DNA from 3 places in the Streptomyces sp. NPDC029138 genome. Region 2 is predicted to be linked to each of the others. Evidence: riboswitches for the same ligand, from Rfam matches in the RefSeq annotation. Region 2 holds a riboswitch; each other region holds the start of a gene.
The links. A riboswitch is a leader RNA that binds a small molecule or an ion and turns the genes downstream of it on or off. The one in region 2 is predicted to bind cyclic di-AMP.

Region 1 (5,082 bases), on a different contig from region 2:
TGCTGTACGACAACCCCGAGGTCGACTTCAGCCCGTCCAACCTCTGGGCCGAGGACCGCACATGGGTCCTGTGCACCGACTACGACCTGTGGGCCACCAAGGTGGCGGGCCCCGCCCCGCTCGTCGAGGCCCTGCTGCGCGACACCGAGATCGAGGCGATACGCCTGCCCTGGGCTCCCTGAGCGGGCCCGTCAGTCCAGCAGGCGTGCGCGCAGCCGCTCGCGGGTGTCGGAGGAGAGGCCCAGGCCCTCGGTCAGGTAGGTGTCGACGTCGCCCCAGGTCTCCTCGATGCTCGCGAAGGCCGCCTCCAGGTACTCGGCGCGGGCGTCGAAGAGCGGGTTGAGCAGCTCCATCACCTCGGGGGTGTACGCGGTGTCCGCGCTGCCGCTGCGGCGGACCTTGTAGCGGCGGTGCTTGGCACCCGACTCCAGGTAGTCGGCGACGATCGCGTCCCGCTCCACCCCGAGAGCGAGGAGCGTGACCGCTATGGAGATGCCCGCGCGGTCCTTGCCGGCCGCGCAGTGCATCAGCGCGGGCACGCTGTCGTCGGCGAGCGCGTGCAGCACGCGCGCGTGCTCGGCGGTGCGCTCCCTGACGATCTTCCGGTAGGAGGCGATCATCCGGGCCGCGCCCTTGCCGTCGTCCAGGATCGCGCGCAGCTGGTCGAGGTCGCCGTCGCGGACCATCTGCCAGAACTCGGCGCCGTCCGCCGGATCGCTCAGCGGCAGGTTCACATTCCGCACGCCGGGCAGCTCGACATCCGGGCCCTCCAGCTTCTGGTCGGCCGCGTTGCGGAAGTCGAAGACCGTGTGCAGGCCCAGGGAGGCGAGGAAGGCCGCGTCCTCCTCCGTCGCGTGCGCCAGGTGCCCGCTGCGGAACAGCACGCCGTACCGCACCCGCCGCCCGTCCGTGGTCGGCAGCCCGCCCACGTCACGGAAATTGCGCACTCCGGCCAGCTCCGGCTCGGTCGACGGGACCTGCTGCGTCACGGGGGCTCCTCCCGGTCGGTTCCCGCCGTCGCGGCTCGTCGGCAGGCGCTCCGTCGACCATACGGCATCGATTTCCTCGGGCAATGAGTTGTCCACAGGCATTGTCAGAGGGGTCCGCGGCCCCTGATGATGTTGGCACTTGAGCGGATCTGTTGGCACCTGTGAGGTCTCGATGCTGGACATCGCCGAAGACGGTCGTACCTGGCTCCTGTCGGGCCCCGGCAGCAGCTACGCCCTGCATCTGACCGGCGCGGACGAGCTGCTCCACCTGCACTGGGGGCCACGGATCGCCCTCGCCGACGCCGAGGCCCTCGCGGTGAGCCCGCTGCCCGGCTACTGGCCCTTCGAGTCCCCGCTCGACGGCCGGGAGGAGTACCCCGTCGAGGGCGGCCCCCGCTTCGTCCGCCCCGCCCTGTCCGTGCGCACCGAGGAGCGGCGCGGCACCGAGTGGCGCTTCGTGTCGTACGACACCACGGAGGACGACGAGCTGCGGCTGCGCTTCGACGACGACGGCGTGGTGATCACCCTGCACTACCGCATGCGCGGGGACGTCGTCGAGCGCTGGGTCACCGTCGAGAACGGCGGCCACGCGCGCGTGGAGCTGCTGAGGGCCGACGCGGCCACCTGGACCCTGCCCGACCGCGAGGGCTGGCGGCTGTCCCAGCTGCACGGTCGCTGGGCCGCCGAGTCCCGGCTCGCCACCGCCCCCCTCACCTTCGGTGAGAAGGTCATCGGCAGCCGCCGCGGCCACACCGGCCACCAGCACCTGCCCTGGGTCGCCCTCGACACCGACGCCACCGAGGAGCGCGGCGAGGTCTACGGCTGCGCGCTCGGCTGGTCCGGCTCCTGGCGCATCGCGGTCGCCCAGCTCCCGGACGCGCGCGTGCAGATCACCGGCGGCGCCGGCTACGACGACTCGGGCCTGCTGCTCCTCGCGCCCGGGGAGTCGTACACCACCCCGGTCTTCGCGGGGCTGTGGACCGACGGCGGCTTCGGCGGCGCGAGCCGCGCCTGGCACGCCTACCAGCGGGCGTACGTCATCCCGGACGCCGAGCGGGACCGGCCCGTGCTGTTCAACTCGTGGGAGGCCACCTTCTTCGACATCTCCGAGGAGCAGCAGCTCACGCTCGCCCGCCGGGCCGCCGAGATCGGCATCGAGCTGTTCGTCGTCGACGACGGCTGGTTCGGCGCCCGCACCAGCGACCGCGCCGGCCTCGGCGACTGGACGCCCAACCCCGACCGCTTCCCGCACGGCCTGAAGCCCCTCGCCGACCAGGTGCACGGGCTCGGCATGCAGTTCGGCATCTGGGTCGAGCCCGAGATGGTCAACCCGGACAGCGACCTGTACCGCGCCCACCCGGACTGGGTGCAGTACCAACCGGGACGGAAGCGGACGGAACTGCGCAATCAGCTCGTTCTCAACCTCGCGCGCGAGGACGTCCAGGAGTATCTGTGGGAGCAGTTGGACACCCTGCTGTCCAGCGCCCCGATCGACTACGTGAAGTGGGACTTCAACCGCTGCTTCACCGACGCCGGCTGGCCCGGGGAGCCGTACCCGCAGCGCCTGTGGGTGGACCACGTCCGCGCCCTCTACGCCCTGCTGGACAGGCTGCGGGCCGCGCACCCCAAAGTCGCCTTCGAGTCCTGCTCGGGCGGCGGCGGCCGGATCGACCTCGGGGTGCTCGGCCGCACCGACCAGGTGTGGACCTCCGACAACACCGACCCGCTGGACCGGCTCGCCATCCAGCACGGCTTCACGCAGATCCATCCCGCGCGCGTGATGGCGGCCTGGGTCACCGACAGCCCGAACACCCAGCTCAACGGGCGGGTCAGCTCGCTGCGCTTCCGGTTCGTCAGTGCCATGGCGGGGGTGCTCGGGGTCGGTGGCGACCTGACCGAGTGGAGCGCGGAGGAGCTGGCCGAGGCCCGGCGGTGGGTGGAGCTGTACAAGCAGATCCGCCCGGTCGTGCAGCACGGCGAGCTGTACCGGCTGCGGCCCCCGACGGGCGGTCTGAGCGCCGTGCAGTACGTCCGGGGGGAGGAGACCGTCGTCCTCGCCTGGTTGCAGGCGCAGAGCTACGGCGAGCCGGTACCGGCGGTGCGGCTGCGCGGGCTCGACCCGGCGGCGTCGTACGAATGCCGCGAAACGGGCGAAGTGTACCGAGGTGCCGTACTGCTGCACCATGGGCTGCGGACCGGGCTCAAGGGTGACCTGGATGCGACGGTTATCCACCTGCGTCGTATCTGACTTTTCTGCCCGAATTGACGCCTTCATTCCAACTCGCCGCGGAATGGGGGAGCCTGGAGGGGTGGAGCGTGAGGAGCGTCATATCGGTGACGGTGCGTCGCGCGCCATGTCCACGTAATTCCGCTGGGGAATAGGCGAATTGAAAAGGAGAAGGGGCGGGAATTCACGCTCGGTGACCGTGAATTCCCGTATCCGATCATCCGAAACCGGAACAACGGGAACCGGCTGCTTGTTTCCGCGCGTCCTGCTCGCTTACGTTCGCCACCGACCCGGGCGGAACGCCGAATCCTGCCGCCGTCCGGACTCCCCACACACTTGACCCGCGTCGGCAGGAGCGGGGGACCCACCAGGTAAGAACTGCCTGTCCGGTCTCCGCGACAGGCTAGGGGTGCAGCCGTGCCGCGCACGGCCGGGCAGCTCCAGCCCGAACCCGACAGCTGACCTCGCAGGCGTCGGAGAGGAATTGCGCCATGCCTGCCAAGGGTAAGCACCGACGTCCCAAGACCCCGCGTTTTTCCCGCTCCCTCGCCGTCGCCGGAACCGGTGGCGCCGCCCTGGCCCTGCCCCTCCTCGGGGCCACCGGAGCGCACGCCGCGACCCCCGCGCAGTCCGTCTCCGGACCGGCCGCGCAGACCCTTCCCGACGCGGTGAAGAAGACTGCCGCGCAGCAGAACTCGGGCGTGCGCACCTACACCGTGCGCAGCGGCGACTGCCTCGCGACGATCGCCGCGGACCAGCACGTCAGCGGCGGCTGGCAGCGGCTCTACGACGACAACCGGCAGGCCATCGGCGCCGACCCGGCGGTCATCCACCCGGGCCTGAAGCTGAGCCTCGGCGAGAAGGCGGCGGCCACCACGGAGTCGGCGGCCCCCAAGTCCACGGATTCCGCCGCATCGAAGTCCACCCAGCAGGCCTCGGCGAAGCCCGCTTCCCAGCCCGCGTCCGCCGGTTACACCCTCCCGGTGGCCGGCGCCACCGTCGGCACCGCCTACCACGTCGCCGGCAGCATGTGGTCCAGCGGCTACCACACCGGCGTCGACTTCGTCGTCCCGACCGGCACCCCGCTCAAGGCCGTCGGCGCGGGCACCGTCGTCTCCGCCGGCTGGGGCGGCGCGTACGGCAACCAGGTCGTCATCAAGCTGAACGACGGCTACTACGCCCAGTACGGCCACCTCTCCCGGCTCTCCGTCTCGGCCGGGCAGAGCGTGACCGCGGGTCAGCAGATCGGCCTGTCCGGCGCCACCGGCAACGTGACCGGCCCGCACCTGCACTTCGAGATCCGCACCACGCCGAACTACGGCTCGGACGTGGACCCGGTCGCCTACCTCCGCTCGCACGGCGTCGCCGTCGGCTGACGCCCGCGCCCCCTTCGAACCACCTGCCTGACACGCTGCCGAAGGCCGGACCCACGATCCCCGGGTCCGGCCTTCGGTGTACCGGCAGCCTCTATTCCTTGCTTTGCAAATTATTTAAGAGTGGCTCATCTCACCGTTCGTCAAGCCCTGCCTACGGTCGCGTAGGTCACATCCGAAGGTGAATCATGGTCCGACGTGGCAGACGATTCGAAGAATGACAGCAGATCAGTGATCGGGTCGTACGTGGCGGTGGGGGACAGCTTCACCGAGGGCGTCGGCGACCCCGGCCCCGACGGGGCGTTCGTGGGCTGGGCCGACCGCTTCGCGGTGCTGCTCGCCGACCGGCGTCCCGAGGGAGACTTCCAGTACACCAACCTCGCCGTGCGCGGGAAGCTGCTGGACCAGATCGTGGCCGACCAGGTGCCGCAGGCCATCGGCATGGCCCCGGACCTGATCTCCTTCTGCGCCGGCGGGAACGACATCATCCGCC
Region 2 (5,082 bases):
GGCCCGCTCCTGGCCCAGCCGGACCAGACCGCGCAGCACCTTCAGATGGGCCTCGGTGCGCCGCTGCGCGGCCCGGGCGGCGCCCAGCGGCTCCAGCAGCGTCCGCATCTCCAGCAGGTCGGCGGCCTCCTGCTCGGTCGGTTCGGCCACGCACGCGCCCGCGTGCCGGCGCGTCACCACGAAGCCCTCGGCCTCCAGGGTGCGCAGGGCCTCGCGGACGGGGACGCGTGAGACGCCGTAGCGGCGGGCCAGGACTTCCTCGGTGAGGCGGCTGCCGCGCTCGTAGACACCCGCGACGATGTCGTCCCGGATGGCCGTGCACACCGAGTGCGCCGGAATACGCATGTCCGACCTCCGCCTTAATCCCCGTGAAACGTCGACGATGGACGTGTGTTCCGTGACTCTATTCCAATGAGCCGGAATTTCCGACGGCGGGCCCTAATCCATGGCTATTTTTTGGACAGCGGATCCGGCGGACACCGTGAAAAACGGCGAAAGCCCCGGCTCGGTGAGCCGGGGCCTCGGACAGCCGTGCGGTCGGTGTCAGACGTTCACGCCGTGCTTGCGGAGGTAGGCGACGGGGTCGATGTCCGAGCCGTACTCGGGGGTCGTGCGCGCCTCGAAGTGGAGGTGCGGGCCGGTGACGTTGCCGGTGGCGCCGGACAGGCCGATCTGCTGGCCCGGGACGACCTTCTGGCCCACCGTGACTCCGATGGACGACAGGTGCCCGTACTGGGTGTACATGCCGTCGGCCATGCGGATCACGACCTGGTTGCCGTACGCGCCGCCCCAGCCCGTGGAGACGACCGTGCCGGAGCCCACCGCGTGGACGGCCGTGCCGCTGGCCGCGTGGAAGTCGATGCCGGTGTGCGAACCGGAGGACCACAGGGAGCTGCTGGCCTGGTAGGCGGTCGACACGTACGAGTGCGCGATCGGGGCGACGAAGGCGTTCAGCCGCTTGCGCTCGGCCTCACGGGCGGCCCGGGCCTTGGCGGCGCGGATCTCCTGGGCCCGCTCGGCCGCCGCCTTCGCCGCGGCCTCCTCGGCAGCCTTCTGCTCGGCGGCCTGCTGCTGCGCGGCGGCCTGAGCGTCGATCTCGTCGGCGACGTCCTCGGACACGGCGACGACCGGGGTGAGGCCGGTCTGCTCCGTGGAGTTCTCGGCGGCGAGCGCCGGGGAGGCTGCGAGGGTGCCGATCACACCGGTGGTGGTGAGGGCCGCGACGCCGGCCGCCTGAACGGTGGTCCGCTTCACCCGGCCGGGCTTGCGGTGCTTACCGGTGGCGCACATGAACGCCATGAAGTGGCTGGTCCTTTCCTTCCCTCTCGCCTACCGGGTTAGCTGACGGGTTCGGAGCAGGAAGGTCTCCTACGGGCCCCCTCGCAGCCGCGCGGGCGCCCGATTCACCCCAGGGACGTGGGTCCCCGGCTCCCCTGGCTCGCGCCGTACGGGGACTCGGCGATGACTGTCCGGTGCCGCGGGTGCGGCGCACTGCCTGACGAACAGCCCGGACGACGCTACGGTGGCGCGCTGTCAATCCTCAAACGTGTCCCGGTTTTTGTAGCGCATCCCACAGGGCAGACAGGCAACCTCCGCCTCAAAACGGGCATCTGGGGGGCGGAGTGGAACAGCGGGGCCCTGACGACCCATAGGTCGCCAGGGCCCCACGCGCGCGTGCCGTCACCCGGCCGCCACCGCAGTCGCGTCTACTCGGCCGCCACCACGGTCACTTCACCGATGCCCAGCGCCTCCACCGGCGCCTTGATCTGCGACGCGTCGCCGACGAGGACGGTCACCAGGCGGTTCACCGGGAAGGCGTTCACGACGGCCGCGGTGGCCTCCACCGTGCCCGTGGCCGCCAGCTGCTGGTACAGCGTCGCCTGGAAGTCGTCGGGCAGGTGCTGCTCGACCTGGTCGGCGAGCGTGCTCGCGACGGCCGCCGCGGTCTCGTACTTCAGCGGCGCCACACCGACGAGGTTCTGCACGGCGACGTCACGCTCGGCGTCGGTCAGGCCGTCCGCCGCGACGGTGCGCAGCACCTTCCACAGGTCGTCCAGCGCCGGGCCGGTGTTCGGGGTGTCCACGGAGCCGCTGATGGCGAGCATCGCCGCGCCCGTGCCGTCCGGCGCGGACCGCAGGACCTGCCCGAAGGCGCGCACGCCGTAGGTGTAGCCCTTCTCCTCGCGCAGCACGCGGTCCAGGCGGGAGGTGAGGGTGCCGCCGAGGCAGTACGTGCCGAGCACCTGGGCGGGCCACACCCGGTCGTGCCGGTCCGGACCGATCCGGCCGATGAGCAGCTGCGTCTGGACCGCGCCGGGCCGGTCCACGATGACCACGCGCCCGGTGTCGTCGGCGGTCACCGGCGGCACCGGCCGGGGCTCGCCCGGGGTGCCGGTCCACGCGCCCAGGGTGTCGCCCAGCAGCGCGTCCAGGTCGGCGCCGGTCAGGTCGCCGACGACGACCATGGTGGCCGTGGCGGGCCGCACATGACGGTCGTAGAAGGCGCGTACGGCCGCCTCGTCGATCTTCTCGACCGTCTCCTCGGTGCCCTGGCGCGGGCGGGACATGCGCGCGGTCGCCGGGAACAGCTCCTTGGAGAGTTCCTTGGCGGCCCGGCGGGAGGGGTTGGCCAGCTCGTGCGGGATCTCGTCCAGGCGGTTGCGGACCAGCCGCTCGACCTCGCTCGCGGCGAAGGCGGGCGCGCGCAGGGCGTCGGAGAGCAGGCCGAGGCCCTTGGCCAGGCGGGAGGCCGGGACCTCCAGGCTGAGCCGGACGCCGGGGTGGTCGGCGTGCGCGTCCAGGGTGGCGCCCGCGCGCTCCAGCTCGGCGGCGAACTCCTCGGCGGAGTGCTTGTCGGTGCCCTCGGAGAAGGCCCGCGCCATGATCGTGGCGACGCCGTCCAGGCCGGCCGGCTCGGCGTCCAGCGGCGCGTCCAGCAGCACCTCGACGGCGACGACCTGCTGGCCCGGGCGGTGGCAGCGCAGCACGGTCAGGCCGTTGTCGAGCGCGGTGCGCTCGGGCGCCGGGAACGCCCAGGGCCTGGCCTCGCCGGGCTGCGGCTGGGGGTGGAAGTCCATGGTGGCGAGCTGGGTCACTTGGCCGTCTCCTCGTTCTCGGTCTCGTCGCGGCCCGCCTCTACGGTCGCTTCCTGCTCCGGGTCCTCGGGGATCTCGGCGTCCGGGGCGGCCTCCGGGGACTTCGGCTCGTAGACGAGGACCGCGCGGTTGTCGGGCCGCAGGCGGGCCTTGGCGACCTCCCGGACCTCCTCCGGGGTCACCTCCAGGACGCGCTTGACGGCGGTCAGGGCGAGCTGCGGGTCGCCGAACAGGACCGCGTACCGGCACAGTTCGTCGGCGCGGCCGGCGACCGTGCCGAGCCGGTCCAGCCACTCGCGCTCCAGCTGCGCCTGGGCGCGCTCCATCTCCTCGGGCGTGGGGCCCTCCGCGGCGAACCGGGCCAGCTCCTCGTCGATGGCGGTCTCGATGACCGGCACCTCGACGTCACCGGAGGTCTTCACGTCCAGCCAGCCCATGGAGGGCGCCCCGGCCAGGCGCAGCAGGCCGAAGCCGGCCGTGACGGCCGTACGGTCCCGGCGCACCAGCCGGTTGTACAGGCGGGAGGACTCGCCGCCGCCCAGGATGGTCAGGGCGAGGTCGGCCGCGTCGCACGCGCGCGTGCCGTCGTGCGGGAGCCGGTAGGCGGCCATCAGGGCACGCGCCGGGACCTCCTCCACGACGACCTCGCGCAGCTGCTCGCCGATGACGTCCGGCAGGGTGCCGTCACGGGGGGCGGGCTTGCCGTCGTGGGACGCGATGGAGCCGAAGTACTTCTCGATCCAGGCGAGGGTCTGCTGGGGATCGATGTCGCCGACCACGGAGAGCACCGCGTTGTTCGGCGCGTAGTAGGTGCGGAAGAACTGGCGGGCGTCCTCCAGGGTGGCCGCGTCCAGGTCCGCCATCGAGCCGATCGGCGTGTGATGGTAGGGGTGGCCCTCGGGGTAGGAGAGCCCGGTCAGCTTCTCGAAGGCGGTGCCGTACGGCACGTTGTCGTAGCGCTGGCGGCGCTCGTTCTTGACGACGTCCCGCTGGTTCTCCATGGACTCGTCGTCCAGAGCGGCCAGCAGCGAGCCCATGCGGTCGGCCTCCAGCCAGAGCGCCAGCTCCAGCTGGTGGGCGGGCATGGTCTCGAAGTAGTTGGTCCGCTCGAAGCTGGTGGTGCCGTTCAGCGAGCCGCCGGCGCCCTGCACCAGCTCGAAGTGGCCGTTGCCCTTGACCTGCGCGGAGCCCTGGAACATCAGGTGCTCGAAAAGGTGAGCCAGGCCGGTACGCCCCTTGACTTCGTGGCGCGAGCCGACGTCGTACCAGAGGCAGACCGCCGCCACCGGGGTCAGGTGGTCCTCGGAGAGCACCACGCGCAGACCGTTGGCCAGGCGGTGCTCGGTCGCTGTCAGGCCCCCGGAGCCTGCCTCGGCTGTGGTCGTGTGACCCATGGGCATGTACGTCCCTTCGCGAGCGGAGGCGGTTGATGGAAACCGCGGTTTTCCTGCCGTTCCTGCCACTGTATGCAAAGCGTGCGGGGCCTCGGCGAAGTTCCCGCGGGACGTACGCCCACAGCGGATTCCGTGCCCCGCCCAGGACCCGGCCCGGCTCCCCGCAGGTCCTCCGGAACCGGGTCGTGGCACGGGTTGTCAGTACCTCGGTCCACAATGGTCGGCGTCAGTTCCGTCCATCCTTTCAGCAAGGAGCCGGCAGCGATGGCCCGCCGCAGCACGAAGACCCCGCCGCCCGACGATTCGTTCGAGGAGAGGATCCTCGACATCGACGTCGTGGACGAGATGCGTGGCTCCTACCTGGAGTACGCGTACTCGGTCATCTACTCGCGCGCCCTGCCGGACGCCCGTGACGGCCTCAAGCCGGTGCACCGCCGGATCGTGTACCAGATGAACGAGATGGGCCTGCGCCCCGAGCGCGGCTATGTGAAGTGCGCGCGTGTCGTCGGCGAGGTCATGGGCAAGCTGCACCCGCACGGCGACGCGTCGATCTACGACGCCCTGGTGCGCATGGCGCAGCCCTTCTCCATGCG
Region 3 (5,082 bases), on a different contig from region 2:
GCGCGGCCGGTGAGCCGGGAGCGGCGGGCCTGCCGCTTGGTCTGGGAGCGGTAGACACGGGCCGCTGTCTGCTCGCCGAGCAGCCGCAGCCTGGTCGCGGTGGAGAAACGGTCCCGGTCCTTCACGGCCATCTGGCTCTCCGCCTCCCCTTTCACACGTGCGTACGTCCCCGGACACGGTACGGGACCGAGTACGGGGACGTACGTACGACTGGCTAGGACTTAGCCCAGGAAGGCTCAGCTCAGCCCTTGAAGCGCGGGAACGCGCTGCGGCCGGCGTACACCGCCGCGTCGTCGAGGATCTCCTCGATGCGCAGCAGCTGGTTGTACTTGGCGACGCGCTCGGAGCGGGCCGGGGCGCCGGTCTTGATCTGGCCGCAGTTGGTGGCGACGGCCAGGTCGGCGATGGTGACGTCCTCGGTCTCGCCGGAGCGGTGCGACATCATGCACTTGAAGCCGTTGCGCTGGGCCAGCTCGACGGCGTCCAGGGTCTCGGTCAGCGAGCCGATCTGGTTGACCTTGACCAGCAGGGCGTTGGCCGCGCCCTCCTCGATGCCACGGGCGAGGCGCTCGGGGTTGGTGACGAACAGGTCGTCACCGACGATCTGGACCTTGTCGCCGAGGCGGTCGGTGAGGACCTTCCAGCCCGCCCAGTCGTCCTCGAACAGCGGGTCCTCGATGGAGACGAGCGGGTAGGCCGCCACGAGCTCCTCGTAGTACTCCGTCATCTCGGCGGCGGAGCGCTCCTTGCCCTCGAAGAGGTACTTGCCGTCCTTGTAGAACTCGGAGGCGGCCACGTCGAGCGCGAGGGCGATCTGCTGGCCGGGGGCGTAGCCGGCCTCCTTGATGGCCTCCAGGATGAGGTCGAGGGCCTCACGGTTGGAGCCGAGGTTCGGGGCGAAGCCGCCCTCGTCGCCGAGGCCGGTGGACAGGCCCTTGCTCTTCAGGACCTTCTTCAGGGTGTGGTAGACCTCGGTGCCCCAGCGCAGCGCCTCGGAGAAGGACTCCGCGCCGATCGGGGCGATCATGAACTCCTGGATGTCCACGTTGGAGTCGGCGTGCGAGCCGCCGTTCAGGATGTTCATCATCGGCACCGGCAGCAGGTGCGCGTTCGGGCCGCCCAGGTAGCGGAAGAGGGGGAGGTCGCTGGCCTCGGAGGCGGCGTGGGCGACGGCGAGCGAGACGCCGAGGATGGCGTTGGCGCCGAGGGAGCCCTTGTTGTCGGTGGCGTCCAGGTCGAACATGGCCTGGTCGATCAGGCGCTGCTCGGTGGCGTCGTAGCCGACCAGCTCCGGGCCGATCTGCTCGATGACGGCGAGGACGGCCTTCTCGACACCCTTGCCCTGGTAGCGGTTCGGGTCACCGTCGCGCAGCTCGATGGCCTCGAAGGCGCCCGTCGAGGCGCCGGACGGGACGGCGGCACGACCCGTGCTGCCGTCGTCGAGGCCGACCTCGACCTCGACCGTGGGGTTGCCTCGGGAGTCCAGGATTTCCCGGGCTACGACGACGTCGATGGACGGCACGAGCATCTCCTTCTTGGATGTGACGCTGGAAGTGCGGGGCTGGTGTGCCTTGCGACTAGAGCCTAACCGTCCCAGGGGCGTCGGCCACCGACCGACCGTCCCGTGGACAAGCCGACGGTACCTTTTGTTTCTCGCCGAAACAAAGGGTGCGGGGGCGGTGGACACGAAAAAGCCCCGCCCCGGTGCGTACGGGGGAACACGCACCGGGGCGGGGAGCCCGTGGGGACGGGGGGACGGCCCGCACAGGGGCCTTCAGCGTGGCCCGCGAGGATGCGCGGGCCTCTGCTCCGGCTCGGAGCCGGATGTCACTTCAGGTGCAGCTGCTGACCCGGGTAGATCAGGTTGGCATCCTCGACGATGTCCTTGTTCAGCTCGAACAGCTTCTGCCAGCCGCCCTGCACGTGGTGCTTCTCGGCGATGGAGCTGAGGGTGTCACCGGTGACGACCTTGTACTCGCCGTCGCCCTTCTTGACCTTCTTGCCGGTCGGGGTGGTGACGGTCCTGCTCTGGCTCTTGCTCGGGCTCGCGGCCGGACGCTCGGCGGAGCGGGAGGCGGCCTGCTCGCCGGTGGAGCGTGTGGTGGAGCCGCCCGAGTTCGTGGAGGTGCTCGGGGCGGAGCCGTTGTACGGGGTGCTGGACAGGCCCGTGCCGCAGACCGGCCAGGCGCCCTTGCCCTGAGCGGCGAGGACCTTCTCGGCGACGGCTATCTGCTGCGCCTTGCTCGCCTTGTCGGCGGTGGCGGCGTACTGCGTGCCGCCGTACGCGGCCCAGGTGGAGGCGGAGAACTGGAGACCGCCGTAGTAGCCGTTGCCGGTGTTGATGGACCAGTTGCCGCCGGACTCGCACTGGGCGACCGTGTCCCACTGGGAGGCGGTGGCGGCGGAGGCGTTGCCGGCCGCCATCAGCGGGGCGGCGACGGCGGCACCGGTGACACCGGCGAGCGTGATGGCGCGGACGGCCTTGGACGGACGACGGTGCTTGCCCTTGCTGGAGAACAGCATGGATCGATCCCCTCACCGACGCCTGCGAGGTGAGCTGTCGGGTTCGGGCCGGTTGAGTTGCCCGGCCGCACTCCGCTTGCGCGGGATGCGGCTTCACCCCCAGCCGGTTCCGGCATCAACTGCCGGGCCCGGCACTTACCTTGGGTCCCCCGCTCCTGCCTACGGCGCTTGACGCGACGACTGTTCCCGGGCAACCGCTGGCAGGATTCGGCGTTGCGGCTGCCGGGGCTCGTGGTGACGAGCGGTCCTGACCGTAGACACGCGATCCGCGGAATTTCAAAGACGATCAGGGCTTCTGAGACTCATCCCACACTTTCGCCAAACCGGACATTAGGGCGTTAAGTGGGGCGTCAACTCCCGCTACCTCGCGCCCGTTTCGCCCCCGATTTCCAGGGTCTGACCGGCACTGATGTCGTTCGGGTCGGTTCCGATGGCCGTCTTGTTGTCGGCGTAGAGCGCGCGCCACCCGCCGTCGACGTCAAGGGAGTCGGCGATGGAGACGAGGGAGTCGCCCTGGCGGACGGTGTACGTGTCCGTTTCGCGGGAGGCATGACGGCCGGAAGATGCGGCCTTCTGACCGTTTGTCACGCTTTCGTCCGCACCGGTCTCGTCCGCGCTCGCGCCGCGGTGGCGTCCGCCGCTGAGGGACCCGGTGTCGACCAGGCTCCAAGAACCGGCGGCCTGCTGCGGGTTGTCCTGGATGCCGGCGTCCGGGGTGGCCGTGGGCGAACTGTCGGTTCCCTGTGAGCTTCCGGCGCTCGGCGCGGTGGACTTGTCGGACTTGGGGGTTTTGGTCCCCGTCGAACCGGTGGCCTCACCGGCGTCCTTGCCCGGCTTGACGCTCGGAGTGCCGGTGTCGTCCGAGGAGGAACCCGTCTTCGAGCCGGAGTTGGCGTCCGAGCCGGCACCGGTGGAGGGCGACGAACCCGGCAGACCGGACGAGTCGGAGCCACCGGACGAACCGGATGTACCGGAGTTGCCGGCCGATCCGGACGAGTCACCCGAACCGCCGCTGCCACCGGAGCCGCCGACACCCGTGTCGACGTGCGTCGAGCCCGAGTCCTCGGTCAGACCGGACAGCAGGGCGCAGGTGGCCCAGGGGGTGGTGCCCCTGTCGGCGAGGATCTTCTCGGCGACGGCGATCTGCTGGTTGCGGCTGGCCTGGTCGGGGCTGGCCGCGAACCGGCCGCCGCCGTACGCGTTCCAGTCCTCCTGCGAGATCTGGAGGCCGCCGTAGTACCCGTTGCCAGGGTCCGCGCTCCAGGAGCCGCCGCTCTCGCACTCGGCCACCTTGTCCCAGGTGGTGCCGTCCGCCGCGTTGGCGCTCGCCGCGCCGAGGAGCGGGATGGCGATGGCGGAGCCGGTCACTCCGGCCGCGACGAGGAGAGCCGGGGCCTGACGGGGGCGACGGTGTCGGCCGTTCCCGGAGAGCATGCAGAAGCCTTTCGAGCGACAGCAGGACCGGCGCGGCGGATGAAGCCGGTCGCCGCGCTGATGGGTGAACGTATCGGCAGACGATCACTTGTCACAAGTTCATGCCGCGCAGATCACGTGAAGATCACAGAGTTGAACGTCTGTCATCTTCCCTTGAAGGACCTGTGCCGAGGCCCCGGCGGGCCGCGTCCAGGCGGTGCGATCAGGCGGTGCGATCAGGCCCTGTGGCCGTCGGTGGGCGTGAACTCCACCGGCAGCGTGCGCAGGCCGCGCATGATGAGCCCGCCGCGCCAGCGCAGCTCGGCCGGGTCCGCGGCGAGCCGCAGATCGGGCAGCCGGGTGAGCAGCGTGGCGAGCGCGGTCTGACCCTCCAGGCGGGCGAGCGGCGCGCCGAGGCAGTAGTGGATGCCGTGGCCGTAACCGAGGTGCTGGTTGTCGCGGCGGGCGAGGTCCAGCACGTCCGGGTCGGCGAACCGCTCCGGGTCCCGGTCGGCGGCGGCGAGGACGACGAGCACCGGGTCGCCCGGCGCGATGCTCTGCCCGCCGATGGTGAGCGGCTCGGTGGCGAACCGCCAGGTGGCCAGCTCCACCGGGCCGTCGTAGCGCAGCAGTTCCTCCACGCCGGTCGCCAGCAGCTCCGTCTCCTGGCGCGCGAGGGACTCCTCGAGCCGCCGGCGCTGCTCGGGGTGCGTGAGCAGGGCGTAGGTGCCGTTGCCGATGAGATTGACGGTCGTCTCGAAGCCGGCGAAGAGGAGGATGAAGGCCATGGCCGCGGCCTCGTTCTCGGTGAGGTGCTCGCCGTGGTCCGAGGCACGGATGAGGCCGGAGATCAGGTCCTCGCCGGGCGCCGGCTCGGCCGGCAGAGCCTCGCGCTTCTTGTGGATCAGCTCGGCGAGATAGCCGCGCATCTTCTTCACCGACCGGGCGACCCCGCCCCGGGGGCCTCCGCCGTGCCGGATCATCATGCCCGCCCAGTCCCGGAAGTCGTCCTGGTCCTCGCGCGGGACGCCGAGCAGGTCGCAGATGGCGTAGATGGGCAGCGGGAAGGCGAACTCGTGGATGAGGTCGGCGGAGCCGCGCCGCGCGAACTGGTCGATGAGGTGATCGGTCAGCTCCTGCACCCGG

Region 1: it holds a riboswitch for cyclic di-AMP, as region 2 does, so the genes downstream of both, ACZ4WH_RS27065 (M23 family metallopeptidase) here and ACZ4WH_RS17930 (M23 family metallopeptidase) in region 2, are expected to answer to the same signal.
Region 3: it holds a riboswitch for cyclic di-AMP, as region 2 does, so the genes downstream of both, ACZ4WH_RS07455 (transglycosylase family protein) here and ACZ4WH_RS17930 (M23 family metallopeptidase) in region 2, are expected to answer to the same signal.

What each region holds. Positions count from the first base shown of each region.
Region 1 covers NZ_JBVHWM010000039.1:76,644-81,725, forward strand. Annotated here, with positions in the region: gene ACZ4WH_RS27050 (hypothetical protein) at 1-182, shown strand, start outside; gene ACZ4WH_RS27055 (tyrosine-protein phosphatase) at 192-989, opposite strand; gene ACZ4WH_RS27060 (alpha-galactosidase) at 1,162-3,237, shown strand; cyclic di-AMP (ydaO/yuaA leader) riboswitch at 3,540-3,704, shown strand; gene ACZ4WH_RS27065 (M23 family metallopeptidase) at 3,708-4,592, shown strand; gene ACZ4WH_RS27070 (SGNH/GDSL hydrolase family protein) at 4,821-5,082, shown strand, end outside.
Region 2 covers NZ_JBVHWM010000019.1:62,503-67,584, forward strand. Annotated here, with positions in the region: gene ACZ4WH_RS17925 (GntR family transcriptional regulator) at 1-345, opposite strand, end outside; gene ACZ4WH_RS17930 (M23 family metallopeptidase) at 544-1,299, opposite strand; cyclic di-AMP (ydaO/yuaA leader) riboswitch at 1,312-1,471, opposite strand; gene ACZ4WH_RS17935 (M16 family metallopeptidase) at 1,707-3,095, opposite strand; gene ACZ4WH_RS17940 (M16 family metallopeptidase) at 3,092-4,495, opposite strand; gene ACZ4WH_RS17945 (DNA gyrase/topoisomerase IV subunit A) at 4,754-5,082, shown strand, end outside.
Region 3 covers NZ_JBVHWM010000005.1:92,748-97,829, forward strand. Annotated here, with positions in the region: gene ACZ4WH_RS07445 (FtsB family cell division protein) at 1-131, opposite strand, end outside; gene eno (phosphopyruvate hydratase) at 242-1,528, opposite strand; gene ACZ4WH_RS07455 (transglycosylase family protein) at 1,828-2,523, opposite strand; cyclic di-AMP (ydaO/yuaA leader) riboswitch at 2,528-2,700, opposite strand; gene ACZ4WH_RS07460 (transglycosylase family protein) at 2,884-3,957, opposite strand; gene ACZ4WH_RS07465 (cytochrome P450 family protein) at 4,173-5,082, opposite strand, start outside.